Regions from separate parts of the Streptomyces sp. NBC_00096 genome, predicted to be linked through region 1. Evidence: riboswitches for the same ligand, from Rfam matches in the RefSeq annotation. Region 1 holds a riboswitch; each other region holds the start of a gene.
What was found. Region 1 has a riboswitch for thiamine pyrophosphate ahead of OG904_RS06690 (thiamine ABC transporter substrate binding subunit). Riboswitches for the same ligand answer to the same signal wherever they lie in the genome.
Positions count from the first base shown of each region.

Region 1 (9,833 bases):
CGCGATGACCTGGGAGTTCATCGTCGGCACGATCCTGGACTTCGTGGGCTTCGGCCTCGGCGCCCTGGCCGCCCGCCTCCTGCCCCTCTTCCTCTCCCAGACGGTCATCAGCGCCAACCTGGTGATCACGGCCGTGCTGAGCGTGAAGATGCTGGGGATCCGGCTGACCCGCAGGGAATGGACCTCGATCGGGGTCGTCTGCACCGCTCTGGTCCTGCTGGCGACGGCGGCGGGCCACGAAGGCGGCCACCACGCCCCGGCCGCCACGCACTGGTGGCTCCTGGCGGTGACCGTACTGATCATTGCGGGGGGCACGGTGGCGGTACGGTTCCTCGGCGACCGGGCCGCGATCCTGGCGGGCCTGCTGTCGGGTCTGGCGTTCGGCGCGCTGGGCGTCGGGGTCCGCATCCTGAACGGCGTGGAGCCGTTCTCCTTCCCGGCGCTCCTGTCCGACCCGGCCCTCTACGCCATCGTCCTGGCGGGGGTCGGCGGCATGTACCTCCACACCGTGGCGCTCCAGATCGGCTCCGTGAACGGTGCCACCGCCGCCCTGGTGGTCGGTGAAACCGTCCTCCCCGGCGCGATCGGCGTGCTCTGGCTCGGCGACGCCTCCCGCCCGGGCATGGCCTGGCTGGCGGTCCTCGGCTTCGTCCTGGCGGTGACCGGCGCGGTCGCGGTCGCCTGGTTCGGCAACCACGACGGCGCCGCGGAACCCGCGGAGCTCAGCCCCGCCGGCGTCTGAGGCGCGGGGCCCGGGGCCGAGCGAGCCCCGGCGTCCCGCGCAGCGGCCGGCCCTACTCCCCCGGCAGGACGACCACCTCGGCCGGGGCGAAACCCACCGCGACCCGGTCCCCCACCGAAGGGGCCCCGGCCAGCCCGCACTCGGCCTCCAGCACCGGCCCCGCCTCCGGCCGCAGCCGCAGCGCGACGTGCGTCCCGCGGAAGGTCCGCGACACCACCTCGCAGCCCAGCCCCTCGGGAGACAGCACGACCCCGGCCGGCCGGATCAGCACCTTCCGCTCCCCCTCCGGGGACCCGTCCGGCACCGCGACCTTCCCCCACGGGGTCACGGCCGCGCCGCCCGCGACCACCGCCGTCGCCACGTTCTCGAAGCCCAGGAACCGCGCCACGAACTCCGACGCCGGACGCTCCCACACCTCCAGCGGGGACCCGGCCTGGGCGATCCGCCCGTCCCGCATCACCACCACCCGGTCGGCGAGTGCGAACGCCTCGCCCTGGTCGTGCGTGACGGCCAGCACCGTCGTGCCCAGGCCCGAGAACAGCCCCCGCAGCTCCACGACGAGCCGCTCGCGCAGCCCGCGGTCCAGCTGCCCGAGCGGCTCGTCGAGCATCAGCAGCCTCGGTGACGGCGCCAGCGCCCGCGCCAGCGCGACCCGCTGCTGCTCGCCGCCGGACAGCGAGGCCACCGCCCGGCGCCGCGCCCCGGGAAGCCCGACCAGCTCCAGGAGCTCCGCGACCCGGGCCTCGTAGGCCTGCTTCGAGCCGCGCCCGCCGCCCCGCATCCGCAGTCCGAACGCGACGTTCCCGCCCACGTCCCGGTGCGGGAACAGCTGGTGGTCCTGGAACATCAGGCCCACGCCCCGCCGGTGCACGGGCACCGCGGCCTGGTCGGCGCCGCCCAGCAGCACCCGCCCGGCCGAGACGCCCTGGAGTCCGGCCACGACCCGGAGCAGGGTGGACTTCCCGCTCCCGCTCGGCCCGAGCACGCAGACGATCTCGTGCTCGGCGACCGCGAGGTCCACCCGGTCCAGGGCGCACGCGTCCGCCCGCTCACCGAAGCGGACCGACACCCCTTCCAGCTGAAGCAGTGTCATCAGAACTCTCCGGAGGTCTTGTCGGGTCGCAGCCGCTCCAGCGCCAGCAGGGACACCGCGCAGACCAGCATCAGGATCGTGCTCAGGGCCATCGCCTGCCCGTAGTTCATCTCTCCGGCCCGGCCCAGCAGCCGCGCCACCGCGACCGGCAGCGTCGGATGGTCCGGCCGCGCGATGAAGACGGTCGCCCCGAACTCCCCCAGGGACACGGCGAAGGCGAACCCGGCCGCGATCATCAGGGCCCGCCGCACCATCGGCAGGTCCACCTCCCGCCAGGCCCGCAGCGGCGAGGCGCCGAGCACGGCGGCGGCCTCCCGCAGCCGGCCGTCCACCGCGCGCAGTACGGGCAGCATGGTCCGTACGACGAAGGGCACGCCCACCAGGGCCTGCGCCAGCGGCACCAGGATCCACGAGGTCCGCAGGTCCAGCGGCGGCTCGTCGAGGGTGATGAGGAAGCCGAAGCCGACGGTCACGGCCGACACCCCCAGCGGGAGCATCAGCAGCGCGTCGAAGCCCCGCACGAAGCGGCCCTCCCGGCGGGTCAGCGCCGCGGCCGCGAGCCCGCCGACGAGCAGCGCGATGGCGGTGGCGGCGAGCGCGTACTGCAGGGAGTTCCAGATGGCCTCCAGCGGCGGCACCAGGAACGTTCCGCCGCCGGCGCCCACCTCCTGCAACGCCCGGTAGAAGCCGAACCCGTATCCGCCGGGGGCGTCCAGGGAGCGTTCCACGAGCACGCCGAGCGGGAGCGCGATCAGCAGCGCCACCGTCAGCAGCACCCCGCCGAGCAGGCTCCGCTGGGCCCAGCCGCGCGGCCGGTGCGCGGTGCGGGCCGGGTCCACGAGCCGCAGCGCCGCCTCCCGCTTGCGCACGGTCCAGGAGTGCACGCCGAGGATCGCGCCGATCGCCACGAACTGCACCATCGTCAGCACGGCGGCCGTCGGCAGGTCCAGGAGCTGGGCGGTCTGCCGGTAGACCTCCACCTCCAGGGTGGAGTACGCGGGCCCGCCCAGGATCTGCACGACGCCGAAGGAGGAGAAGGTGAACAGGAACACCATCAGCGAGGCGGCGGCCACCGCCGGGACCAGCGCGGGCAGCGTCACCCGCCGCCAGGCGGCGAACCGCCCGGCGCCCAGCACCCGGGCGGCCTCCTCCTGGCGCGGGTCCAGCTGCGCCCACAGCCCGCCGACCGTGCGGATGACGACGGCGTAGTTGAAGAAGACGTGCGCGAGCAGGATCGCCCAGACGGTCGTGTCGAGGCGGATCCCCCACACCTCGTCCAGCAGACCGCCGCGCCCTACGAGTGCCAGGAAGGCGGTGCCGACCACGACGGTCGGCAGCACGAACGGCACCGTCACGAGCGCCCGCAGCAGCTGTTTGCCGGGGAACTCGAAGCGCGCGAAGACGTACGCGCCGGGGAGTGCGATCAGGAGCGTGAGCGCCGTCGACGCGAGCGCCTGCCAGGTGGTGAACCAGAGCACCTCGCGGATGTCGGGCCGGGCCAGTACCTCGCCGATCCGGCCGAACTGCCAGCCGGTGTCGGTCTTGAGCCCGCGCCCGACGATCGCGGCGACGGGGTAGGCGAAGAACAGCCCGAAGAAGGCGAGCGGTACGGCCATCAGACCGAGCCTGACCACCGTGGCCCGCCCGCGCTCCTTCGAAACCTTGCCCACCGGTGCTACTTGACGACGAGCGTCGACCACGCCTTGACCCACTGGTCACGGTTCTTGGCGATGGCCTCCGGGGCGACCGTCTCCGGCTTCTCGATCACCACGCCGTGCTTGGTGAACAGCTCCGGCAGCTTCGCGTCCTTGGTCACGGGGTTCACGAACATCTGGAGCGGCATGTCCTCCTGGAACTTCTTGGAGATCAGGAAGTCCAGGAGCGCCTTGCCGCCCTCCTCGTTCTTCGCGCCCTTGAGCAGACCCGCGAACTCGGTCTGGCGGAAGCAGGTACCGGTCGCGACGCCCGTCGGGGCCTCGGCCGGCTGCGGCTCGCCGTAGAGCACCTCGACCGGCGGGCTGGAGGCGTAGGAGACGACCAGCGGGCGGTCGCCCTTGGCCTTCTTGCCGCCCGCCGAGCCGGAGAAGCGCTCGTTGTAGGCCTGCTCCCAGCCGTCGACGACCTCGACGCCGTTGGCCTTGAGCTTGCTCCAGTAGTCCTTCCAGCCGTCGTCGCCGTACTTGCCGACGGAGGCGAGGAGGAAGCCGAGGCCGGGCGAGGAGGTCGCGGCGTTCTCGGTGACCAGCAGGTTCTTGTACTCCGGCTTGATCAGGTCGTCCAGCGTCTGCGGCGGGGCGATCTTCTTGTCGGCGAAGTAGGCCTTGTCGTAGTTGACGCAGATGTCGCCGGAGTCGACCGGGGTGACCCGGTGCTCCTTGTCGAGGACGAACTCGGGCTTCACGTCGGCCAGCCCCTTGGCCTCGTACGGCGTGAAGATGCCGTTGTCGAGGGCACGGGAGAGGAGCGTGTTGTCCACGCCGAAGAAGACGTCGCCGCGCGGGGAGCCCTTGGTGAGGATCTCCTGGTTCAGCGCCGCGCCCGCGTCGCCCGACTTCAGGACCTTGACGGTGTAGCCGCTCTGCTGCTCGAACTCCTTGAGGACCGCGTCGGTCACGTTGAAGGAGTCGTGCGAGACGAGGGTGATCGTCTTGGACTTCGGGGCGTCGCTCGCGCCCGCGGACTTGTCCTTGGCGTCGCCGCCGCCGCAAGCACTGAGCGTGGTGACGCCGAGTGCGGCCGCGAGCGCGACGCCCGCCAGCTTCTTGGTGGTGCTCATTGGTGCATTCCTCCTGGGATGTCCAGGAGAAGACGCGGCCCCGCCCGGCGCTCTGCGGAGCGGACGCCGGGCAGGGCGCAACAGCTTGAGTGGTGACCGAACTTCCTACCCCGAATGACCGGGGCGAGGTTCAGAGGGTCTGCGGTGACGGATACCGCACTCTCAGCGCTGTGGCGCTCCCCTGTCGGAAATATGAAATTGGTTCGGCCACAGGGTACCCCGTGGCCGATTGTGAACCTCAACTGGCGAAAATCAGCGCTCCGAGGCGGCGAGCTGGCCGCACGCGCCGTCGATCTCCTGACCACGGGTGTCGCGTACGGTCACCGGCACGCCGTGGCGGGCGATGGCGTCCACGAACGCCTTCTCGTCCTCGGGCCGCGAAGCGGTCCACTTCGAGCCCGGCGTCGGGTTCAGCGGGATCAGGTTGACGTGTACGCGCTTGCCCTTGAGCAGCTTGCCGAGCAGGTCACCGCGCCAGGCCTGGTCGTTGATGTCGCGGATCAGGGCGTACTCGATGGAGATGCGGCGGCCCGACTTCTCCGCGTACTCCCAGGCCGCGCCGAGCACCTCGCGGACGTTCCAGCGGGTGTTCACGGGGACCAGGGTGTCGCGCAGCTCGTCGTCCGGCGCGTGCAGCGAGACCGCGAGACGGCACTTGAAGCCCTCGTCGGCGAAGCGCAGCATGGCCGGGACCAGGCCGACGGTGGAGACGGTGATCCCGCGCTGGGACAGGCCCAGGCCGTCGGGCTCCGGGTCGGTGAGGCGGCGGATGGCGCCGACGACGCGGTTGTAGTTGGCGAGCGGCTCGCCCATGCCCATGAAGACGATGTTCGAGAGCCGGGCCGGCCCGCCCGGGACCTCGCCGTCGCGCAGGGCGCGCATGCCGTCGACGATCTGGTGCACGATCTCGGCGGTGGACAGGTTGCGGTCGAGACCCGCCTGGCCGGTGGCGCAGAACGGGCAGTTCATGCCGCAGCCGGCCTGTGAGGAGATGCACATCGTGACCCGGTCGGGGTAGCGCATCAGCACGGACTCGACGAGCGTGCCGTCGTGCAGCTTCCACAGGGTCTTGCGGGTGGTGTCGTCGTCGCACGAGATGTGGCGGATGACGTTCATCAGGTCAGGCAGCAGCTCGTCGCGGAGCTTCTCGCGGGAGCCTGCCGGGATGTCGGTCCACTCGGCCGGGTCGTGCGCGTACCGGGCGAAGTAGTGCTGCGAGAGCTGCTTGGCCCGGAACGGCTTCTCACCGATCGCGGCGACGGCCTCCCGGCGCTCCTCGGGGGTGAGGTCGGCGAGGTGCCGGGGCGGCTTCTTCGCTCCACGGGGGGCGACGAAAGTGAGCTCTCCCGGAACAGGGCGGGCCATGGCAGGTACTCCTTGTAAGACGAAAGGCGCGCCGCAGAAGCAGCGCGCCCTTCAAGAGTAACCGCCCCGGCCGGACCGGGGCCTTTCGTCGTACGCCGCCCACCCGGACGGGACCGTCCCGATGAGAAGCCGGCCGGCCGGCGGCTGCGCCCGGCCGTGTCAGCCGGTGCCGACGAACGCGGCGAGCAGCAGCCAGACCACCGGGGCCGTCGGAAGCAGCGAGTCCAGCCGGTCCATGATGCCGCCGTGGCCCGGCAGCAGGGTGCCCATGTCCTTGATCCCGAGGTCGCGCTTGATCATGGACTCCCCGAGGTCACCGAGGGTGGCGCTGACCGCGACGGCGAAGCCGAGCACCAGGCCCTGCCACCAGACGCCCCCGTCGATCAGGAACTCCATGCACAGCGCGCCGGCGCCCATCGCGAAGGCCACCGCCCCGAAGAGCCCCTCACGGGTCTTCCCGGGGCTGATGCGCGGGGCGAGCTTGGTCTTGCCGAAGCGCCAGCCCACCGCGTAGGCCCCGGTATCGCTGACCACGGTCAGGACCAGGAAGGTGACCACCCGCTGCGGACCGTCGTCCGCGGTGAGCAGCATCGTGACGAACGTGGCCAGGAACGGCACGTAGAACGCCGCGAAGACACCGGCCGTGACGTCCTTGAGGTAGTCCTCGGGCGGTTCCGTCATCCGCCAGACCAGGACCGCGAGGGCCGTCAGGGCCATCGCCACCCAGGTGCCCTCGGCCCCGCGGACGTACCCGGCGATGACCATCGCCGCGCCGCCGATCGCGAGCGGGACCAGCGGGGCCTTGATGCCCTTCTTCTCCTGGAGCCGGGAGGTGAGCTCCCACAGGCCCACGACGACCGCCACGACGACGACGCCGACGAAGACCGCCTTGACGATGAACAGCGAGGCGAAGATCACCGCGCCGAGGCCCACGCCCACCCCTATTGCGGCACGCAGATCCCGCCCCGCACGCTTCTTCTGCGGCGGGGGCGAGGCGTCCTGCGGTGCCTGTGAAGGCGGGGTCGGCGGGGGGCTGGGCATGGGCTCCTGCGGCGGCGTATCGGCGCGGAAGAGGGAGCCGCCGTCAGCGGCGGCCCCCCGATCGCGTGCTTCCCGGTCGTCGAAGTCACGGCCGGCGGCATCGGGCACGATGGGCATGGGCCGAGTGTGCGGGCCCACCTGCGCATCGTATGCGGGACCCGCCGGAACCGGCTCCGGCTGCCAGGAAGAGTCGTTCATCAGACTTCGAGGAGCTCGGCTTCCTTGTGCTTGAGCAGCTCGTCCACCTGAGCGACGTACTTCGCGGTGGTGTCGTCGAGCTCCTTCTCGGCACGGCGCACCTCGTCCTCGCCGGCTTCCTTGTCCTTGACGAGCTTGTCGAGGGCGTCCTTCGCCTTGCGGCGGATGGCGCGGATCGACACCTTGGAGTCCTCGGCCTTGGTGCGCGCGACCTTGATGTACTCCTTGCGGCGGTCCTGCGTCAGCTCGGGGAAGGTCACCCGGATGATGCTGCCGTCGTTGCTGGGGTTGACGCCCAGGTCCGAGTCGCGGATGGCCGTCTCGATGTTGCGCAGGGCGCTCTTGTCGAACGGGGTCACGATCGCCATGCGCGGCTCGGGCACCGAGAACGAGGCGAGCTGGTTGATGGGCGTGATGGCGCCGTAGTACTCCGCCACGATCTTGTTGAACATCGCCGGGTGCGCACGACCGGTGCGAATCGCGGCGAAGTCTTCCTTGGCGACGACGACGGCCTTTTCCATCTTCTCCTCGGCCTCGAGGAGGATCTCTTCGGTCACCACGTGCTCCTGCATGTCAGAAATGGATGGTTCAGGCGGACGGGGCCTGCTCAGGCCCGGGTGCCCTGGTCGCTCACGAGCGTGCCGATCTTCTCACCCTTGACGGCGCGGGCGATATTGCCCTCGGCGAGCAACTCGAAGACCAGGATCGGCAGCTTGTTGTCGCGGCACAGCGTGATGGCGGTGGCGTCGGCGACCTTGAGGTCGCGGGACAGCACCTCGCTGTACTCCAGCGCGTCGAACTTCACCGCGTCCGGGTTCTTCTTCGGGTCGGAGTCGTAGACCCCGTCGACGCCGTTCTTGCCCATGAGCAGGGCTTCCGCGTCGATCTCCAGGGCACGCTGGGCGGCCGTGGTGTCGGTGGAGAAGTAGGGCATGCCCATGCCGGCGCCGAAGATGACGACGCGGCCCTTCTCCAGGTGCCGCACGGCGCGCAGCGGGATGTACGGCTCGGCGACCTGGCCCATGGTGATGGCCGTCTGGACGCGGGAGTCGATGCCTTCCTTCTCCAGGAAGTCCTGGAGGGCGAGGCAGTTCATGACGGTGCCGAGCATGCCCATGTAGTCGGACCGGGCCCGGTCCATGCCGCGCTGCTGGAGTTCGGCGCCGCGGAAGAAGTTGCCACCGCCGATCACCACGGCGATCTCCGCGCCGTCGCGGACCACCGCCGCGATCTCGCGCGCGATGGCGTGGACCACGTCGGGGTCGACGCCCAGTCCTCCGCCACCGGAGAAGGCTTCGCCCGACAGCTTCAGCATGAAGCGGCGGCCCTTCTTGTCCTGGTCGCTCTTGTCGTCGGAAGCGGTGTGGGTGTCCACGCCCTGATTCATGGAGATCTCCTCGTGCACATACGAAGAAGGCCATTGCCGGTGGGTCCTTGCGGTTCCCTCTACGGCAATGGCCTCCTCGTCAGATCTGCGGTCGCCCTGCGCGAACGCGGGCGACTGCTTCAGACCCTACCGGGGTCCGGTGTCCGTCGCGTACGGACGGACTCAGATGCCGACCTTGATGCGCGAGAAGCGCACCAGGGTGACACCGGCCTCGTCCAGAACCTTCTGGACGGACTTCTTGGCGTCCAGGGCGTAGGCCTGGCCAAGCAGGGTGTTGTCGCGGAAGAAGCCGTTGACGCGACCCTCGACGATCTTCGGCAGGGCGGCCTCGGGCTTGCCCTCGGCGCGGGTGACCTCTTCGGCCACACGGCGCTCGGACTCGACGACCTCGGCCGGCACGTCCTCGGCGGAGAGCCACTTCGGCGCGAACGCGGCGATGTGCTGCGCGACGCCGCGGGCGACCTCGGCGTTCTCCTTGTCGAGCTCGACCAGGACGCCGATCTGGAACGGCAGGTCGGGCATCGTGCGGTGCATGTACGCCGAGACGTAACCGCCGGTGAACTGCGCGAAGCGGTCCAGGACGATCTTCTCGCCGAGGTTGGCGTTGGCCTCGTCGACGAACGCCTGCACGGTCTTGCCGGGGGCGATCTCGGACGCGAGGAGCGCCTCGGTGTCGGCCGGGGAGGTCGCGGCGATGTGGTTGGCCAGCTCGTTGGTGACCGCGAGGAACTTGTCGCCCTTGGCGACGAAGTCCGTCTCGCACTTCAGCTCGACGAGGACACCGGAGGTGTTGTCGTCGGAGATGACGGAGACGACGGCACCGTTCTCGGCAGAACGGCCTTCGCGCTTGGCGACGCCCTTCTGACCCTTGATACGGAGTGCCTCGACGGCCTTGTCGACGTCACCGTCGGCCTCAACCAGCGCGTTCTTGCAGTCCAGCATGCCGACGCCGGTGAGCTCGCGGAGCTTCTTGACGTCAGCGGCGGTGTAGTTCGCCATGAGTCTGTGATTCTCTCTCGAAGTCGTGGATCTACGGGTGAACGGCGGAGGAGCGCGCTCGTGGCGCGGCTCCCCCGCCGTCATCGTCCGTTCTTCGAGTGCCCGGCGGATGATCGCCGGGCGCTCTCAGTGGGTCAGGCCTGCTCGGCGTCGGCGGCCGGAGCCTCGACGACGGCCTCGGCGACGACCTCAGCCTCGGCGGCCGGGGCAGCCTCGGCCTCGACGGCGGGGG
Region 1 covers NZ_CP108221.1:1,629,094-1,638,926, forward strand. The annotation lists gene OG904_RS06675 (hypothetical protein) at 1-742, shown strand, start outside; gene OG904_RS06680 (ABC transporter ATP-binding protein) at 795-1,835, opposite strand; gene OG904_RS06685 (ABC transporter permease) at 1,835-3,451, opposite strand; gene OG904_RS06690 (thiamine ABC transporter substrate binding subunit) at 3,511-4,611, opposite strand; TPP riboswitch at 4,696-4,804, opposite strand; gene rlmN (23S rRNA (adenine(2503)-C(2))-methyltransferase RlmN) at 4,864-5,976, opposite strand; gene OG904_RS06700 (phosphatidate cytidylyltransferase) at 6,136-7,215, opposite strand; gene frr (ribosome recycling factor) at 7,215-7,772, opposite strand; gene pyrH (UMP kinase) at 7,823-8,602, opposite strand; gene tsf (translation elongation factor Ts) at 8,765-9,601, opposite strand; gene rpsB (30S ribosomal protein S2) at 9,736-9,833, opposite strand, start outside.

Region 2 (9,833 bases), 3.5 Mb from region 1:
GTCGTGACCCGTATGATCGGGGTCAGCCACCGGCATGCCGAGCTGGCCTCTGGGGAATAACGCCCTCAGCGGCCGTCGACACGGTCGGCCGGCGGCTCTGAGACAGCGCTGCGCTTTCCCCAGGCAGTACGTTTTAAGTGCAGTGTTTTTTTAGAACGTGGCGTAGAGGGCGGGTATCACGGGGGCGATTCCCCGCCTATCCTGAAGGGGACCCCTGGTCGCTACCCCCCGCGACCGACGGATGAGGAGGACTCCCGTGCCGCTCTCGGAGCACGAGCAGCGAATGCTCGAGCAGATGGAGCGAGCGCTGTACGCCGAAGATCCCAAATTCGCTACAGCGCTTGAGGGAAGCGGACTGCGCACGTACACCCGGCGACGGGTCTACCAGGCAGTCGCAGGCATTGTGGTGGGTATCGCGCTCCTCATGACCGGTGTGATCGTGCCGAACGTGCTCTGGATCAGCGTGGTGGGATTCCTCGTCATGCTGGGCTGTACGGTTCTCGTGGTCACCGGTTGGCGCAAGGCACCCAAGCCTGGTGAACAGCCCGCCTCCGGTAGTGCAGGCGGTTCGGCCCAAGGGCAGAACCGGCAGCGTCGGTCGATGATGACCCGCATCGAGGAACGGTGGCAGCGCCGCCGTGACGAACAGGGGCAGTAGACCCTGCTGACAGAACTCGGGTGAGGGGACGGCCGCCGGAAGGCGGCCGTCCCCTCACTGCTCTTTTCCTGCCGGATCCCCCGTTGTGCGACATGATGATCAGGTGAGTGTGCTCCCCCTGGTCTTCACCAGCGGCTGGGCCAGTGGGATCAACGCGTACGCCGTGGTCCTCCTGCTCGGCATCTTCGGCGCGACCGGACTGACCGACGAGGTCCCCGCGTCGCTGCAGCGCACCGACGTGCTGATCGTCGCGGCGGTCCTGTTCCTCTGCGAAGCGGTGGCCGACAAGATCCCGTACGTGGACTCCCTCTGGGACACCGTCCACACCGTGATCCGCCCGGTGGCCGGAGCCGTGGTCGGAGCGCTGCTGGCCGGGCAGAGCGGCTCGCTCTCCGACATCGCCGCCGGTGCGGTCGGCGGTTCCACCGCACTGGCCAGCCATTTCGTCAAAGCCGGCACGCGCATGGCGATCAACACCTCGCCGGAGCCGTTCAGCAACATCGCCATGAGCACCGCCGAGGACCTCGGCGTGGGCGGGATCGTCACCTTCGCGATGTTCAATCCGCAGGCCGCCGCGATCATCTGCGCCGTCCTGCTGATCATCGGACTCGCCCTGCTGATCTACCTCTGGACCCGGATCCGCCGCTTCCTGCGCCGCCGGGCCCAGCGCCGCGAGGAGAAGCGGCTCGCCTCCGAGGTCGCCCGCGTCGCTCGGTAGGCTCAGCCGCATGGCACGAATTGCGGTGATCGGCGCCGGGATGGGCGCGATGGCGACGGCGGCACGGCTGGCCGTGGCGGGACATCAGGTGACGGTGTACGAGCGCGGGACGACCTACGGCGGCGCCGTCGGCCGGTTCGAGCGCGACGGCTTCGTCTTCGACACCGGCCCCGGACTCGTGCACCTGCCCGCCGTCTACCGCGACCTGTTCGTCAAGACCGGCAAGCGGCCGCTGGAGGAGTGCGCCGAGCTGGTCCAGATCGACCCCGCCGTCCGGTACGTGCTGGCGGACGGCCGTACGGTCACCCTCCCCGGCGGCTCGCACGGCGGCGCCGCGGCCGCCGCCGACGCGGCCTTCGGGCCGGGCTCCGGGGAGCGCTGGAGCGCTCTCCTGGGCCGCGCCCGGGACGCCTGGGACGCCACCCGCCGCCCTCTGCTCGAGGAGCCGCTGCGCCCCGACCGGGAGGCGCTGGGCCGCGACCCGTACCCCGCGCTGCGCGGGAGCGGTCTGCTGCGCCGCCGCCCGCCGACCCTGGCCGAGGTCGCCGCGCGCGAGCTCGGCGGGGACGGCCTCGGCGAGCTGCTCACCGCGCGCGTGCGGGCGTACGGGATCGATCCGGCGACCGCGCCCGCCTCCGCGGCGGTGCTGCCCTACATGGAGCAGACCTTCGGCAGCTGGTACGTGCGCGGCGGGGTCCGGGAGCTGGCCACCGCCCTGTACGAGCGCTGCCTGGAGCGGAAGGTCACCTTCGAGTTCGGTGCGCGGGTGGCGGAGGTGCTCGTGCGCGAAGACCGCGCGGCCGGGCTCCGGCTGGCCGACGGCACCGAAGTGACGGCCGACAGCGTGGTCTGCGCGGTCGACCCCCGGCAGCTGCGGGTCCCGCCCACCGGGGAGTCCGCGCCCGCCCGTACGGAATCCGCCCGCTGGTACACCCTGTTCGCCGCCCTGCGCGGGGTCCGCGAAGCCGGCGCCGCGCACCGCACGCTGCTCGGCCCGGTCACCGTGCTGCGGCCCGACGACGCCGCCACCCGCCCCGACGCGGACCACGAGGCGGTCACGGTGCACGCCGTGGTGACGGACGGGCCGGCGCCCGGGCCCTCGGCGCAGGACCTGCTGGCAGCGGCCGCGCGGGCCGTCCCCGGGCTGCGGGAGCGGCTGCTGTGGCACGAGCTGCGCACCCCGGACGACGTCGGGGCGGCCACGGGTTCCCCGGAGGGCCGGGTCCCCGCGCCCTCGCTGGCCGGGGCCGGGGGCCGGTTCCTCCACCCGGCGAACGCCACCGCCGTGCCGGGGCTGTACCTGGCGGGCGGCTGGGCGCACCCGGGCGGCGGACTGGCGCACGCCGGGATGACGGGGGCCCTGGTGGCCGGGCTGATCGTGGAGGGCGCCGACTTCCGCGGCTCCCGGTAGCCGCCGCGGGCCCGGCAAGATCCGAAAGAGACGGCCTAGTAGCGGTACTGCTCGTACTCGCCCGTGCCCTGCTGGGGGTACGGGTACGGCTGCTGCTCCTCCGCCGGGTAGGGCTGGTTCGCGTCGCGCTGGTGCGGGACCCAGACTCCGCCGGGCGGGGTGTCCATGGAGTACTGCTCCTGCTGGCGCGCGGCCGCGTACGGGTCCGGGGCGTAGCCCTCGTAGGGGGCCGGGTAGCCGTAGGACGGCTGCGGGGCGACCGTGCCGCCGGTGCCGATGTACGGGTCCGAGTAGGCGGCGTAGACCTGTTGTTCGCCGGGTGCCGGGTAGCCGGTGGTGTAGTAGTCGTAGCCGTTCTGGCCCTGCGGGTCGTAGTAGGCCGCGTACTGGTGGCCGTCCTGCTCGGCCGGGGCGAAGGCGGGGGCGAAGGACGGGGCGAACGGCGCGTCGAACGGCGTGTCGAAGGCGGTGGGCTCGGGCGCGGGTCCCGCGGGGTGGAACCGCTGCTCCCCGCTGTCACCGGAGCCGGAGGCAGAGCCGGAGGCGGAGCCGGACGCGGCGTACTCGTCGTAGTCCTCGCCGTCGACCGCGTCTGGCCCGTACTCCAGGGCCGTCACCTCGAGGGCCGGCTCCGGGCGCGGTCCGCCCGCTCCGCGGCGCCGCCGGCTCTGCGCGGGCGCGGGCTCGGCGGCCTTGCGCCGGCGCAAGGCCCAGCCGGCCTCGAAGCCCTTGCGGAAGGAGAGGGTCACGAGCGTCTGGCCGATCGCGAACGCGATGGCGCCCGCACCGATGACGGGCACCGACGGCAGGACGACGCCGGCGACCACGCCGACGAAGCCCGTGAAGGCGAGCAGGCGCCAGCGCAGCCGGGCCTTGTACTGCATCAGGACCTCGGCAAGCAGCCACAGCGCGACGAATCCGAACGCGATGTAGAGGACCGTCATTCCCATGCGTGGCCCCTCTCGGTACGGCCGATCGCCAGGGAACGGGGTCGGCCGGTCAGGCCCGCTGGTGCAGGCCCAGGTTCTCGTAGATCTCGAGGGTCGCCGTGGAATTGTTCAGCGTGATGAAGTGCAGCCCCGGGACACCCTCGGACAGCAGCCGCGCGCAGAACTCCGTGGCGAACTCGATGCCAATGGAGCGTACAGCGGCCGGATCGTCCTTGACGGCGAGCATGCGCTCTTTCACCGCATCAGGGAAGACCGCGGTGCTGAGTTGCGGCAGCCGGTCCAGCTGCTTGATCCCCACAACAGGCATGACCTCGGGGATGATCGGGGTGTCGCAGCCGGCCTTCTCGACGCTGTCGCGCAGCCGCAGATAATTCTCCGGATGGAAGAACATCTGGGTGATCGCATAGTCGGCGCCCGCGCGGCACTTGTCCACGAAGTGCCGGATGTCCGTGTCCCAGTCGTCGGAGCGGGGGTGCATCTCCGGGAAGGCCGCGACGCCGACGCAGAAGTCGCCCGACTCCTTCACCAGGCGGACCAGGTCCGCGGCGTAGTGCACGCCCTCGGGGTGTGCCACCCACTCCCCCATGGGGTTGCCCGGCGGGTCTCCGCGCACGACGAGCATGTTCCGGATCCCGGCGTCGGCGAACTGGCCGATGACGTTGCGCAGCTCGGCGACCGAGTGGTCGACCGCGGTGAGGTGCGCGACCGGGGTCAGCGTGGTGTCCGAGGCGATCTGCTCGGTGGCCCGGACGGTGCCGCCGCGGGTGGAGCCGCCGGCTCCGTAGGTGACGGAGACGAAGCTGGGGGCCACCGCCTCGACCCGGCGCAGCGCGTTCCAGAGGTTGCGCTCGCCCTTCTCGGTCTTGGGTGCCCAGAACTCGAAGGAGTACGAGCGCCCGGACGCGAGGAGGTCTCGGACCGTGTGTGCACGATCCGACCAGGTGGAAGCGTTACCAAGGGCCATACGGGCAGGTTAGACGCGCACTGTTGCTCACCGAAGCGGTGTCCACGTATTGGACGCGGAAATGAGACAACGGGCGGGCGGCCCCGGTGGCCGGCAAGATCCGGAAGACACGGCCTAGCCGAGGCGGGCGCGGATCCGCTTGGCGAGGTCGGAGGCGGCGGCGCCGGGGTCGGAGGCCTCGGTGAGGGCCCGTACGACCACGACGCGGGAGGCACCGGCGTCCAGTACCTCGTCCAGATTCCCCGCGTCGATCCCGCCGATGGCGAACCACGGCCGGTCCTGCGCGAGGGAGGCCGCGTGCCGGACGAGCCCGAGTCCGGGGGCGTGGCGGCCGGGCTTGGTGGGGGTGGGCCAGCAGGGGCCGGTGCAGAAGTAGTCCACGCCCGGCTCGGCCGCGGCCGCGTCGACCTCGGCCTCGGAGTGGCAGGAGCGGCCGATGAGGACCTCCCGGCCGAGGATGGCGCGGGCGGCGGGCACCGGGATGTCGCCCTGCCCGAGGTGCAGGACGTCCGAGCCGATGGCGTGCGCGACGTCGGCGCGGTCGTTGACGGCGAGCAGCTTTCCGTGGCGGCGGGCCGCCTCGGCGAAGACCTGGAGGTGTTCCAGTTCCTCGCCCGCCTCCATGCCCTTGTCTCGGAGCTGGATGATGTCCACGCCGCCGGCCAGGACCGCGTCCAGGAACCTGGGGAGGTCGCCCTGCCGCTTGCGTGCGTCCGTGCACAGGTAGAGCCGGGCGTCGGACAGCTGGGCGGCGATGGCGGACATGGGTACCCCCGGGGTGGTGTGTCTCGTACGTACGCGGTGTGCGGGCCCCCGGCAGGGGCCCGCACACCGCGTGTGGCGTTGCGCTGTTTGTACGTCTCTTGCCTCGTGGAAGGCGGAGTCAGCTCGGGTGGAGCCGGCTCGAGGGGAGTCGGCTCGGGTGGAGTCGGCTCAGATGGCGAGCGCCTGAGCGCGGCGCTTCACCTCCGTGCCGCGATTCTCGCTCAGCGCCTGCACCGGGGTGCCCGGCAGGGTGTCATCGGCGGTGAACAGCCACTCCAGGATCTCCGTGTCGGTGAAGCGGTCGTCGCGGAGCACGGTCAGCAGGCCGACGAGCCCCTTGACGATCTTGTCCCCGTCGATGAAGGCGGCGGGCACCTGGAGGGAGCGGTTCTCGCCGCGGCGCACCGCGAGCAGCTGCCCTTCCTTGACCAGCTGGCGAACCTTGGTCACTTCGATGTCGAGCATCTCCGCGATGTCGGGGAGGTACAGCCAGGCGGGAACAAGGGCATCGATCTTTGCGTCAATCTCGGTCACGGGCACAAGCCTGCCATCTCGGACTCGCTGCCGGTACCCGAGCGGCCCCGTCCGGGGTCCGGCCCGGTCCCCGCCGGGCCCCTCCGGCCGCCGGGAGGGGCCCTCCGGGCGGTCGCCGGGGCCCGGGCGGCCGGTGGCGGGGCCTGGTGGTGGGGCCTGGTGGTGGGGCCTGGTCGTGGGGCCCGGTGGTGGGGCTCTGGGGCGCGGCGGGCGGCCCTAGGGGCCCGGCGGGCGGGCGGTGGTGGGGACCGGTGGGGACCGGGCCCGCCTCGGATCCCCGTCGGATCCCCGTCGGATCCCCGTCAGAGTCTCCGTCGGATCCCCGTCAGATCCCCGTCGCCTTCAGGGCGACGGCCGGGTCCGCGATCTTCGCCGGATCCACCTGCACGCCCGATTCGATCAGGCGCCGTCCCTGGGCCAGGTCGCGCGGGCGGCCCACCGCGAGGACCGCGGCCAGCCGGCCGTCCCGCAGCCAGCACACCGACCAGGTCTCGGCCGTCGGGTCGCCGCGCCACAGCAGCGTGTCCGAGTCCCCGTGGTGGCCCGCGTACTGCACGAAGCGGCCGAACTGCTCCGACCAGAAGTACGGGACCGGGTCGTAGACCTGCTCCCCGGAGCCCCCGGCCACGATGTCGGCCGCCACCACGCGCGGCCCCTGCAGCGCGTTGTCCCAGTGGTGCACCAGGAGCCGGGCCCCGTAGCGCCCCGAGGGGAACGAGGCGCAGTCCCCCACCGCGTGGACCCCGGGCACCGAGGTGCGCAGCCGCTCGTCCGCGACGACCGCGCCGTCCGGGCCGAGCTCCACGCCCGATCCCGCCAGCCAGTCCGTCGCCGGCCGGGCGCCGACGCCCACCACGACCGCCCCGGCCGACAGGCTCCGCCCGTCGGAGAGCAGGATCCGGCCCGCCTCCACGGCGGCCACCCGCGCGCCGGTCAGCAGGGAGGCGCCCGCCTGTTCGTACCAGCGCCCCATCGGCTCGGCGACCTCCGCCGGCAGCGCGCCCGCCAGGACCCGGTCGGCCGCCTCGACCACCGTCACCTCGCAGCCCGCCCCGCGCGCCGCCGTGGCGAACTCCGCGCCGATCCACCCCGCGCCGACGACCACCACCGCCGAGCCGGCCGCCAGCACGGGCCGCAGCCGGGCCGCGTCGTCGAGCGTGCGCAGCAGGTGCACGCCCGGGACGCCCTCCGCGCCGGGCAGGGTCAGCGGCCGGGCGCCCGTCGCCAGTACGAGTACCCCGTACGGGACCGGGCCGGCCTCGGTGTCCACCTCGCGGTCCGCGGCCCGCAGTCCGGTGACCTCGACCCCGAGCCGGAGCTCGATGCCGAGCTCCTCGAAGTCGACGTCGAAGGCCGAGTCCTCGGCCTTGCCGAGGAGCACCGCCTTGGACAGCGGGGGCCGGTCGTAGGGCTGGTGGGGTTCGGCGCCCAGCAGGGTGACGGGGCCGGTCCAGCCCTGTTCCCGGAGGGCGACCGCGGTCTGGACCCCGGCCATTCCGGCGCCGACGATGACGACGCCGCGCTGAAGATCTTCCGTCTGTTGCGTCTGCTCGCTCACGCGGCCCAGCCTAATCATCTGACGGTCCGTCAGGAATAGCAGGTGGGCACCGGCCGGTCACCGAGCGGGGACCGGGACCGGGGAGGCAGCCTTACCGGCTGTCGGCCACGGCGTTACTCTGGCCACCGTACCTATCGCGGGAGTCCGGGCGCACCGGGCTGAGAGGGAGGCTGGCCGGCCTCCGACCGTACGAACCTGATCCGGGTCATGCCGGCGAAGGGAGGGGCTGGACGCCCATGCATTCATCCAGGAAGAGCCGGAGTCCCGGCTACGACGTCCTCGTCATCGGGGGCGGCATCATCGGCCTGGCCACCGCCTGGCGCGCGGCCCGGCTCGGGCTGCGCACCGCACTGGCCGACCCGGCGCCCGGCGGCGGCGCCGCCCAGGTCGCGGCCGGCATGCTGGCCGCCGTCACCGAGCTGCACTACGGCGAGGAGACCCTGCTCGGGCTCAACGTCGCCTCCGCCGCCCGCTACCCGCGCTTCGCCGCCGAACTCGCCGAAGCCAGCGGCGGCATGGACATCGGCTACCGCGCCTGCGGCACCCTCGCCGTCGCCCTCGACGCCGACGACCGGCTCCACCTGCGCGAACTGCACGCCCTCCAGCGCCGCTGCGGCCTGGAATCGGAGTGGCTGACCGGCCGCGAGTGCCGCCGGCTGGAGCCGATGCTGGCTCCCGGGGTGCGCGGCGGCCTGCGCGTGGACGGCGACCACCAGGTCGACCCGCGCCGGCTCGCGGCCGCCCTGCTGGCCGCCTGCGAACGGGCCGGGGTCGTCCTGCACCGCGCGCGGGCGGCGCGGCTGCTGACCAACGCCGACCGGGCCCGCGGCGCCGTCCTCGACGATGCGGACGCCACGGAGCTGGGCGCCGACCAGGTGGTCCTGGCCGCGGGCTCGCTCAGCGGCCGGCTGGACGGGGTACCGCCGGAGGTCGTGGCCCCCGTACGCCCGGTGAAGGGGCAGGTGCTGCGGCTCGCCGTGCCGCCGTCGTACGCGCCGTTCCTGTCGCGGACCGTACGGGCCGTCGTACGCGGCAGCCAGGTCTACCTGGTGCCGCGCGAGAACGGCGAACTCGTCATCGGCGCCACCAGCGAGGAACTCGGCTGGGACACCACCGTCACCGCGGGCGGGGTCTACGAGCTCCTGCGCGACGCCCACGAACTGGTGCCCGGCATCACCGAACTCCCGCTGGTGGAGACCCGGGCCGGACTGCGACCCGGCTCCCCGGACAACGCCCCGCTGCTCGGCCCCACCGACCTCCCGGGGCTGCACCTGGCCACCGGGCACTACCGCAACGGGGTCCTGCTGACCCCGCTGACCGGGGACGTCATGGCGGAGCTGCTGACCACCGGCGAACTGCCGGAGATCGCCCGCCCCTTCACCCCGCGCCGTTTCGCCCTCACGCGTCAGGACTCGTACGCATGACCAACTCCGCCTCCGCATCCGGATCCGTCACCGTCTCCGTCTCCGTCAACGGCGAGCCGCGCGAGATCGCCGCCGGGACCATGCTCGCCGCCGTGGTCGCCACCCTCACCCAGGCCACCAAGGGGGTCGCGGCGGCCCTCAACGAGACCGTGGTGCCGCGCGGCCAGTGGTCCTGCACCGCCGTGGCCGACGGCGACCGCGTCGAGGTCCTCACCGCGGTCCAGGGAGGCTGAGCGGCATGGCCGACGACGTCTTCACCCTGGGCGGCCGGACCTTCTCCTCGCGCCTGATCATGGGCACGGGCGGGGCGCCGAGCCTGGACATCCTGGAACGGGCGCTGGTCGCGTCCGGTACGGAACTCACCACGGTCGCGATGCGGCGCCTCGACCCGACGGTCCAGGGATCGGTCCTCTCCGTCCTGACCGGGCTCGGGATCGCGGTACTGCCGAACACCGCGGGCTGCTTCACGGCGGGCGAGGCGGTGCTCACCGCCCGCCTGGCCCGGGAGGCCCTCGGCACGGACTGGATCAAGCTGGAGGTCGTCGCGGACGAGCGGACGCTCCTGCCGGACGGGGTCGAGCTGCTCGACGCCGCGGAGATCCTGGTCGACGAGGGGTTCACGGTCCTCCCCTACACGAACGACGACCCGGTGCTGGCACGGAAGCTGGAGGACGTCGGCTGTGCGGCGATCATGCCGCTGGGGTCTCCGATCGGCTCGGGCATGGGCATCCGCAACCCGCACAACTTCGAGCTGATCGTGGAGCGGGCCGGCGTGCCGGTCATCCTGGACGCGGGGGCCGGGACGGCCTCGGACGTGGCCCTGGCCATGGAACTGGGCTGCGCGGCGGTGA
Region 2 covers NZ_CP108221.1:5,167,476-5,177,308, reverse strand. The annotation lists gene OG904_RS22835 (DUF3040 domain-containing protein) at 257-658, shown strand; gene OG904_RS22830 (DUF4126 domain-containing protein) at 762-1,376, shown strand; gene OG904_RS22825 (phytoene desaturase family protein) at 1,387-2,787, shown strand; gene OG904_RS22820 (hypothetical protein) at 2,823-3,737, opposite strand; gene metF (methylenetetrahydrofolate reductase [NAD(P)H]) at 3,787-4,701, opposite strand; gene thiE (thiamine phosphate synthase) at 4,816-5,466, opposite strand; gene OG904_RS22805 (Rv2175c family DNA-binding protein) at 5,635-6,000, opposite strand; gene OG904_RS22800 (NAD(P)/FAD-dependent oxidoreductase) at 6,326-7,558, opposite strand; TPP riboswitch at 7,685-7,797, shown strand; gene thiO (glycine oxidase ThiO) at 7,795-8,982, shown strand; gene thiS (sulfur carrier protein ThiS) at 8,979-9,215, shown strand; gene OG904_RS22785 (thiazole synthase) at 9,221-9,833, shown strand, end outside.
Region 2: linked by a shared signal. The riboswitch ahead of thiO (glycine oxidase ThiO) and the one ahead of OG904_RS06690 (thiamine ABC transporter substrate binding subunit) in region 1 are both predicted to bind thiamine pyrophosphate.

Region 3 (9,833 bases), 1.6 Mb from region 1:
GCCCCCGGCCGCCGTCCCCGCGCAGCACGGGTACGGCTACGAAGCACCGTACGGCGGCAGTTCCCCGGGCCGACCCGCGCACGCGATGGGCCACGAACCCGAGGAGAGCGACCCCGAGGGGTACACCCCGACGCAGCGGGACCTCCCCGTCATCGGGCGCGGTGCGCTCGGCGGACCCGGTGACACCGTCCAGGTCCAGTACGTCCCCCAGGACGCGGCGAGCGACGGCCCCGGCCCGCTCTACGTCGTCGGCGACGTCCACGGCTACATCGACGAACTCGTCGCCGAACTGCAGTTCCAGGGCCTCATCGACGCCGAGCACAACTGGTCCGCCGGCAACGCCCGGCTCTGGTTCCTCGGCGACTTCACCGACCGCGGTCCCGACGGCATCGGGGTCATCGACCTCGTCATGCGGCTCTCCGCCGAGGCCGCCGCCGCGGGGGGCTACTGCAAGGCCCTCATGGGCAACCACGAGCTGCTGCTCATCGGCGCCAAGCGGTTCGGCGACACCCCCGTCGCCTCCGGCGCCGGCACCGCCACCTTCCAGGCCGCCTGGCTCCTCAACGGCGGCCAGCGCACCGACATGGACCGCCTGCAGGACGTCCACCTGCAGTGGATGTCCCGGCTGGACGCGGCGGTCCTGGTGGAGGACCACCTGCTGCTGCACTCCGACACCACCGCCTACCTCGACTACGGCGACTCCGTCGAGGACGTCAACGACACCATCCACGAGCTGCTCAACCGCAACGACGCCGACATCACCTGGGACCTGTTCCGCAAGTTCACCAAGCGCTTCGCCTTCCGTGACGAGGGCAGCGGCCCCGAGGCCGTCCGCGAACTCCTCGGCACCTACGGCGGCAGCCGCGTGGTGCACGGGCACAGCCCCATCCCGTACTTGCTGGGCGAGGTGGGCACCGAGGACGGCGACGATTCACGGGGCCCGGAAGCCGTGGTCGGTCCGCACGTCTACGCGGAAGGCCTGGCCATCGCCATGGACGGCGGCGTGACGATGGCGGGCAAGCTGCTCGTCGTGCACCTCCCGCTGAACGACTGAGGCTTCCCGGAGCTGGGTATTTCCGGAAAGCCCCTGTCGACGTACGGCGTGGGCGCTCTACCATCGCTCTATCCGTAGCAGGCTCTCCTCCGTTTGTGCCGGTGCCCCGTTCTACGCGGGCATACCGGCCTCTACGGAGCATCGGGGGATGCACATGACCAGCGCTCCGCACCTGCTCACCGAAGACCGACCGGAGTTCGATCGGCTCCTCGACGAGGCGCTGCGCACAGCGAACGACCGGCCCGAGCTCGCCACCATCGGCGAACGGCTGAACGCCGAACAGCTGCGCACCATGGCCATGGGGGCCACCGCGCTGCTCACGGCCGCGGCCGCGGCCGAGTACGACCACTACGTGAAGATCCGCAAGGAGCGGCAGAACGAGATCCTGTCCACCCCCGGAACGACGGGGGAGGAGGGCGACGGGCAGGGTGCGGGCGGCGGCGCGGGTGTCAGCGCCGTGGTCGCGGTCCTCGCGCCGGTCCTGGCCGGCACCGCCATGCTGATCTTCCTGCTGGTGGGCTACATCCTGAAGATGATCGAACCCGAACCGGCCTTCGCCGACACGATGCTGACGGCGGGCTGGCTCTTCGGCGCGCTCACGGTCGCAGCGCTGCTCTTCGCCGTGATCGGACTGCTGGTGACGGCCGTCCGCAACAGCTCCACCGAGGTGGTGGCGGACGAGACCGAAGCGATACCCGACGAGGTGTCACGGGCCCGGGAGGCCTGGCGCAACGCCCTGCTGGAGCGCGGCATCATGCCGTTCCTTCGGGATGCCCTGGCCGATCCCAGTGCCGGGGCCGGACTCCCGGCCCCGCGAAAGCCGGGGACCGGGCGCATCCCCAACCTGGGATACACCCGGCCCGATTTCACCAGCCCCGGGGCCCCGGCCGAGGGGCCCAGGCCCGGATACACATCCCCGGACTTCACCAGCCCGGACTTCGGCGGCCCGGAGAGCGAGCCGCAGTGACCACCCGCTACTTGGTCTCCTCGGGCTTGATGTAGCGGTCCTGCCTGGTCAGCGCCTTGTGTGCGAACCTGACCAGACCGTTCGCACCCGGGGTGGGCTGAGGGGTGGACGCCGTCCACACCTTGGTGCAGTTGAGGGCGTCCGGATTGCCGGGGTTGAGGGCACACGGGGTCTCGTAGACGACCCCGCCCGTGGTCAGCACCTCGACGTTGACGATGTTGGCCTGCTCGGAGATCGATACCGCGCACGCGTCCTCGGGGTACGTGGCCACGCTGGTGGACAGGTCGTACCAGCGCCAGGGGGTCACGTTGGGCTGCAGGTCGCGGATGGCGGCGTAGGTGACTCCGGCCGAGAGCACCGCCTTGATCTCGCGGGCCGCCGAGGGCCGGTGGGCGTCCACGTCGTAACACGCACCGCTGGCGCCCTGAGCACCCGTCGCTCCGGTGGCACCGGTCGCACCCGTCGCCCCCGTGGCACCGCTGGCGCCCTGGGCACCCGTCGCTCCGGTGGCACCGGTCGCACCCGTCGGGCCGGTGTGACCTCGCGGACCCGTCGGGCCGGTGTGGCCCCGCGGGCCGGTGGGCCCCGTCGCGCCCGTGTGGCCCGTATGCCCCTTGGGTCCGCGCGGACCCCGCGGGCCGGTCGGACCCACCCTGCACTCGTCGTCGTCGCGGGACGTCTGCGCGACCAGGTCCGCCGCCCTCTGGGTCCGGGCGTCCGGTCTGTGGTGTTCGGACGAGCAGCGGTCCGGATTACCCGGCGCCGCGGCCAGCGCGACCACCGGGGACGCCATACCCGCCAGTACCAGGGCCACCGAGGCTAGCGTGCCTCCTGTCAGCCAGCCGGCCCGTCGGGGCAGCGGCCCCAAGTACGCACGGGTCTTGTTCTCAGAACTCATGTACCGCTCCTCGCACACACCGGATCGAATGGAACTTCGAAGTCCGAAAACGAGACCGGACTCCGCGGGCCATCCTGAAGACCCCGGCCCCACGAGACGGACCGGCGCGCCCATCAGTCAGCGGAACGGCGCAGCCCGCACCGCCACTTGGCTGTCCGCCGCGCCGCCACAGGGGTCGGCGTACCGGCGTGCCGCACCCGCCCGTCCGGAGGCCGTCCCTAGGGTCAGCCGCCGTGAAGCCGACCATTTTCCTCTGCATGATCGTGAAGAACGAGGCCGCCGTCATCGAGCGCTGCCTCGACTCCGTACGGGACCTCATCGACACCTGGGTCATCTCCGACACGGGTTCCACCGACGGCACCCAGGACCTCATCCGCGAAGCGCTGCGCGGGATCCCCGGAGAGCTCCACGAGGAGCCCTGGATCAACTTCGGACACAACCGCAGCCTCAACCTCGCGCACGCCCACGGAAAAGCCGACTACCTGTTGCTCCTCGACGCCGATCTCGTCCTGCGCCGCAACGGCCCACTGCCCCCGCTCACCGCGGATTCGTACATGCTGCGCCATGAGGGCACGACCGAGTACCGGATCAAACGCCTGGTCCGCGCCGATCTCCCCTGGCGATACGAGGGCGTCACCCACGAGTACCTCACCTGTGACCGACGCGACGAGAACGACCAGCGCCCGGGAATCCAGGAGAACCTGGACGCACTGGTGATCGAGGACTATGCCGACGGCGGCTCCCGGCACGACAAGTTCGAGCGGGACGCCCGCCTGCTCGGCACCGAACTGCAACGGGACCCTTCGAACCCCCGCACCGTCTTCTACCTGGCGCAGACCATGCGCGACATGGGCGATACGGCCGCGGCCATCCGGCTCTACGAGCGCCGCGCGTCCATGGGCGGATGGAATGAAGAGGTCTACTACGCCCTGCTCCAAGCCGGCATCCTGAACGGAGAGTCCGGAGACCATCCCGCAGCCCTCGACGCGCTCTCCCGCGCCTGGGAGTCCCGGCCCGGCCGCCTGGAGGCCTGTTACGAACTCGCCGCCAGGCTCCGCCTGCTGGGACGCCACCACACCGCCCACGCCATCACCGGTGCGGTTCTGGGCCGGCCGGTCCCGGAGGACCTGCTCTTCGTCCAGCCGTGGGTGTACCGGTGGGGGCTGCTCTTCGAGCACTCCATCACCGCGTACTGGGTAGGGGACATGGAGGCCTCGCTGCGCGCCTGCGACCGGCTGCTCTCCCTGCCCGACCTGCCCGAGTCCTACCGCCGCCAGACCGAGGCCAACCGCGGCTTTGCGGCGAGTCATGTTTCACGTGAAACGTCCGTCCCTGTTTCACGTGAAACATCGGAGCACTCGCCCGTCTAGCCGGCGAACCGGTGTACTGCGACGCCCACGCAAACGCCCGGCCGCTCCATCGGGAGCGGCCGGGCGTTCGGGCATCCAGGAAATCGGGGCGGGGTCAGCCGACCTGGTTCTGCTGAGCGGGCGCCTGCGCCGGCTGCGTCCGGGAGCGCCCGACGAGGGAGCGGACGAAGTTGAAGATCATCGCCACCGGCAGGATGAACGCCTTGAAGAGGATGAGGTACGAGCCTCCCTCGAAGATGAAGCCGAGGTAGATGCCGTAGCCCACGAAGGCCAGACCGGCTATGACGTTGAACGCGCGCCAGCCCCCGCTCAGCCCGCCGAAGTTGACGGCGCCGATGGCCACCATGAGGATGCCGCTGACGAGCAGCAGCAGGACGTACCACGAGAAGAGCGGCTCGGCGCTGAAGTCAAGATTCAAGGTGTTCCCCCGCGTAAGGATGAGATAAACGGCCATGGGGCCGATCGCGCACAGTACTTGACCGCACGCCACCCTGTCTGCAGATTTCTGCCGCCTTTTCCGCCCGATCCGGATCGCAAATCGCCCGGAAGGCGTGAAAGCGGCGTGAACGGCGCTCCCGGACGGGGGAGTCGCCGTTCACGCCTTCACTTCGGCCTCAGTCGGCGAGCGGCAGGTACACGCGGTTGCCCGCGGCCGCGAACTCGGCGGACTTCTCCGCCATGCCCGCCTCGATCTCCTCCGCCTTCAGGTCACCGCCGTGCTGGCGGCGGATGTCCTGGGAGATCTTCATCGAGCAGAACTTCGGACCGCACATCGAGCAGAAGTGCGCCGTCTTGGCCGGCTCGGCCGGGAGCGTCTCGTCGTGGAACTCACGGGCCGTGTCCGGATCGAGGGCCAGGTTGAACTGGTCCTCCCAGCGGAACTCGAAGCGCGCGTCCGACAGGGCGTCGTCCCACTCCTGGGCGCCGGGGTGACCCTTGGCCAGGTCCGCCGCGTGGGCCGCGATCTTGTACGTGATGACGCCGGTCTTCACGTCGTCGCGGTTCGGCAGGCCCAGGTGCTCCTTGGGCGTGACGTAGCAGAGCATCGCGGTGCCCCACCAGGCGATCATCGCGGCGCCGATGCCCGAGGTGATGTGGTCGTACGCGGGCGCGACGTCCGTGGTCAGCGGGCCGAGCGTGTAGAACGGCGCCTCCTCGCAGATCTCCTGCTGGAGGTCGATGTTCTCCTTGATCTTGTGCATCGGGACGTGCCCGGGGCCCTCGATCATCGTCTGCACGTTGTACCGCTTGGCGATCGTGTTCAGCTCGCCCAGCGTCTTCAGCTCCGCGAACTGCGCCGCGTCGTTGGCGTCCGCGATGGAGCCGGGGCGCAGGCCGTCGCCCAGCGAGTACGTGACGTCGTACGTCGCGAGGATCTCGCAGAGCTCCTCGAAGTTCGTGTAGAGGAAGTTCTCCTTGTGGTGCGCCAGGCACCAGGCGGCCATGATCGAGCCACCGCGAGAGACGATGCCCGTCTTGCGGCGCGCAGTCAGCGGCACGTACGACAGCAGCACGCCGGCGTGGACCGTCATGTAGTCCACGCCCTGCTCGGCCTGCTCGATGACCGTGTCCTTGTAGATCTCCCAGGTCAGGTCCTCGGCGCGGCCGTCGACCTTCTCCAGCGCCTGGTACAGCGGCACGGTGCCGATCGGCACGGGGGAGTTGCGCAGCACCCACTCGCGGGTGGTGTGGATGTTGCGGCCGGTCGAGAGGTCCATGACCGTGTCGGCACCCCACTTGGTCGCCCAGGTCATCTTGTCCACCTCCTCCTCGATCGAGGAGGTGACGGCGGAGTTGCCGATGTTGGCGTTGACCTTCACCAGGAACCGCTTGCCGATGATCATCGGCTCGATCTCGGGGTGGTTCACGTTCACCGGCATGACCGCGCGACCTGCGGCGATCTCCTCGCGGACGACCTCGGGGGAGACGTTCTCGCGGATCGCGACGTACTCCATCTCCGGGGTGATCTCGCCCCGGCGGGCGTACGCGAGCTGCGTGACGGCGGCGCCGCCACGGCCCCGGCGGGGCTGGCGCGGACGGCCCGGGAAGACGGCGTCGAGGTTCTTGAGGCCGCCGCGCGGCGAGGTGTGCTTGATGCCGTCGTCCTCGGGGCGCGCGGGACGGCCCGCGTACTCCTCGGTGTCACCGCGGCTGATGATCCAGTTCTCGCGCAGCGGCGGCAGGCCCCGGCGGACGTCGGTCTCGATCTGCGGGTCGGTGTACGGACCGGACGTGTCGTACAGCGTCACGTCCTTGCCGTTGGTGAGGTGGACCTGGCGAACCGGCACCCGGATGTCGGGGCGGGAGCCTGCCACGTACCCCTTGTGCCAGCCGGGCTGGCGCTCGGTCTGGCCATCGGCGTCCTGGCTGACGGCAGGCGTGCGTGCATCCTGAATGGTCATGAGACCTAATCTCCCTACGCCGGCATTACCCGGTAACAGGTTCGGCGGTCGACGCAGCCTCCTCCCGTACGCATATTCGAATGCGAACGGTGATCAGCGCCCTCTCAGCCCGGTGCTCCGAGCTCCCGCGTTGTGCAAAGTAGCCCCCACGCTAGCGTCATCTGTGGCGTGCTGAACAGTGGGCCCCCTCATCTGTTGCGATGATCGGCCGGTGACGTCCTCGCCGCAGCCCCCCACCGAACCCACGGATCACGCTGGTCACACCGGCCACGCACACACGGACCCCGGGCACTCGCCAGAGCACTTGCCCGGCCAGTCTCCCGGGCACTCCCACGGGCATTCGCACAGCCACGGCCCGGCCGCCCCGGTCTCGAAGCACCTGCGGAAGGTGATCGCGGCGGTACTGATCCCCTTCGCCGCCGCCGTCGTGATCGGCATGGCGGTGCTCTGGCCCGGTGGCGCCCCGGCCCACGAGCGCACCGGGGTGGGCTTCGACCGCCAGACCCAGCAGGGAAAGGTCGTCGCGCTCCAGCAGGTCGACTGCAAATCCGTGAACGCCGCGCAGGTGCCGGCCACCGGCGACACCTCCACGCCCGAAGGGCGCGAGGCCGTGGCCTCGCAGACCGGCGAGTGCAAGAAGGCCACCATCGAGGTCGGCACCGGACCCGACAAGGGCCGCAAGTTCACCGAGATCGTCCAGCCGGGCGCACCACGGCAGTTGACGAACGGCCAGGAAGTGGTGGTGGCCTACGCGCCGGACGCGCCCCGGGACCTCCAGTACTCCGTGATCGACGTGAACCGCAAGCTGCCGATGGCCCTGCTGGCCGGGATCTTCGCCCTCGCGGTCGTCCTCGTCGGGCGGATGCGCGGGCTGTTCGCGCTCATCGCCCTCGCCGTCAGCTTCGCCGTACTGACCCTCTTCATCCTCCCCGCCATCCTGCAGGGGTCGAATCCGCTGGTCGTCGCCGTGGTCGGGGCCAGCGCGATCATGCTGATCGCCCTCTACATGTGCCACGGGCTGACGGCCCGCACCTCGGTCGCGGTCCTCGGCACGCTCGTCTCGCTGCTGCTGATCGGCCTGCTGGGCTCGCTGTTCATCGGCTGGGCCTTCCTCAGCGGCAACACGGACGACAACACCGGGCTGATCCACGGGCTCTACCCGAACATCGACATGAGCGGTTTGCTGCTTGCAGGTGTGATCATCGGATCGCTGGGCGTACTCGACGATGTGACCGTCACTCAGACCTCAGCGGTATGGGAACTCCACCAGGCCGACCCGACGATGGGACCGCGCGGCCTGTACCGGGCGGGCATCCGCATCGGGCGCGACCACATCGCCTCGGTGGTGAACACCCTGGTACTGGCCTACGCGGGCGCCGCGCTGCCGCTCCTCCTGCTGTTCTCGATCGCCAACAGCAGCATGGGTTCGGTGGCCAACAGCGAGCTGGTCGCGGAGGAGATCGTACGGACCCTCGTGGGATCGATCGGACTGGTCGCCTCGGTACCCGTGACGACGGCGCTGGCCGCGCTGGTGGTCTCCGCCGACCGTACGGATTCCCCGGCGGCCACCCCGGCCGCGGGGCCGCTCCGTGGCGGCCGGGGCCGGCGGCGCAAGCGCTGAACGGCCGACCGGCGGGCGCGACTGGTCAGGGCGCGCGCACGGCCGGTCGTGAAGGGGGCAAAGTGGAGCGCTCAGCGCGTCGGCACGCTGAGCCGTGGTGCGTACGTCCGGTGCGGTGGCCGGACTTCGCTCAGCCCGCGTTCTGCTCGTTCTGCTGCGATTCGGCGAGGATCTTGTCGAGCGCCTCGTCGAGGTTCTCCTCGAAGTCTCCGAGGTTGCGCTCCTGGCCGAGCGGAACGATCCGGTCGGTACGGTCGAGGAACGCGACGAGCGGCGCCGCGCTCGCGCGGAAGAGAGCCCGGTCTGCGCCTACTTGCAGCCGGATGTGGACATCGGACAGCTCCTCCGGATCGGTCGGGGCGATGTGGACATCACCGTCTCCGCACGGCTTGTTGATGCCGTCCAGAAGGAGTTCCCGGCCGAACGCCCAGGTCACGGGCGCATCTCCGGGAAGGTGGAAGGTCAGGCGGACTGCGTAGGGGTCACGAGCGTCGTACCGGAGTTCCACCGGGATCCGGAACGAGAGCTCCTCGGAAACGAGGAAGCTCATCATGACCTCTGCCTGTACCGACTCGCGCATTGCCTACCCCGCTGTAGTGGAAGTGGCCAGGAATGATCCCCCAAGGCCCTCTTGACAAGAGTGGTGGAAGCGCTTGCAGATCACAAGGAGTGAGTTTTCAGATACTGATAGAGAACGAGAGGGTGCTCAACAGCGCGCCTACTTCACTCCGTAGCCGATCGACCGCATACAGCAATCGGTTTTCCTGGTGCAGGGGGAGAGAAATCGCCATCGTCGCGGCGGTGTCGCCGGCGGTGATGGGGATGGCCGCGCACACCGTTCCCAGAGCGTATTCCTGCCGCTCGGTCACCGGCTGCATCCGCTCCATGGAGCCGATCCGCTGCTCCAGAGCCCGCTGATCCGTCACGGTGTAGGCGGTGATGGACTCGACCGGATGACGGTCGTAGTAGTCCCTGCGCGTCTTCTCGTCGAGCTGGCCGAGCAGGCACTGCCCGATGGCGTGCGCGTGGCCGGTCTCGCGGAAATCGGCCCACTCCTCGCAGGCCGGATTGGCCGGAGTGTCCGAGACACCCACGACCTCGATTTCACCCTCGCGGTAGACGGCGAAGTAGACGGGGGCCCCGACCGCGTCGCGGAAGTGCGCGAGGGAGTCGAGGATCATGCTGCGACGTTTCTGCTGAAGCCCCCCACCGGCCAGCCGGCCCGCGGCGTCCCCCAGGACGAAGACCCCGCTCTCCCGTCGCAGATAGCCCTCGTGCGTCAGGGTGCGGAGCAGGTGGTACGCGGTGGGAAGCGGGAGCCCGGCCTCGCGCGCCAGTTGTTTCGCCGGGGCTCCCTCACTATGTGAACCCACCGCTTCGAGCAGCCTCAGCGCCCGCTGCACCGAGCCGATCAGCGTCGGCACACCGGCGTTGTGAACCGAAGACAAAAGCTCACCCCCAGGCGTGGCGGCGAGCCTTGGGGGGGCCCGCCCTGCGGGGGCCGCCCCCGCGTGTGCCGTG
Region 3 covers NZ_CP108221.1:3,267,687-3,277,519, forward strand. The annotation lists gene OG904_RS14230 (metallophosphoesterase) at 1-1,054, shown strand, start outside; gene OG904_RS14235 (hypothetical protein) at 1,203-2,021, shown strand; gene OG904_RS14240 (collagen-like protein) at 2,029-2,919, opposite strand; gene OG904_RS14245 (glycosyltransferase) at 3,153-4,289, shown strand; gene OG904_RS14250 (hypothetical protein) at 4,384-4,707, opposite strand; gene thiC (phosphomethylpyrimidine synthase ThiC) at 4,904-6,691, opposite strand; TPP riboswitch at 6,686-6,830, opposite strand; gene OG904_RS14260 (YibE/F family protein) at 6,996-8,312, shown strand; gene OG904_RS14265 (SsgA family sporulation/cell division regulator) at 8,443-8,892, opposite strand; gene OG904_RS14270 (IclR family transcriptional regulator) at 8,990-9,727, opposite strand.
Region 3: linked by a shared signal. The riboswitch ahead of thiC (phosphomethylpyrimidine synthase ThiC) and the one ahead of OG904_RS06690 (thiamine ABC transporter substrate binding subunit) in region 1 are both predicted to bind thiamine pyrophosphate.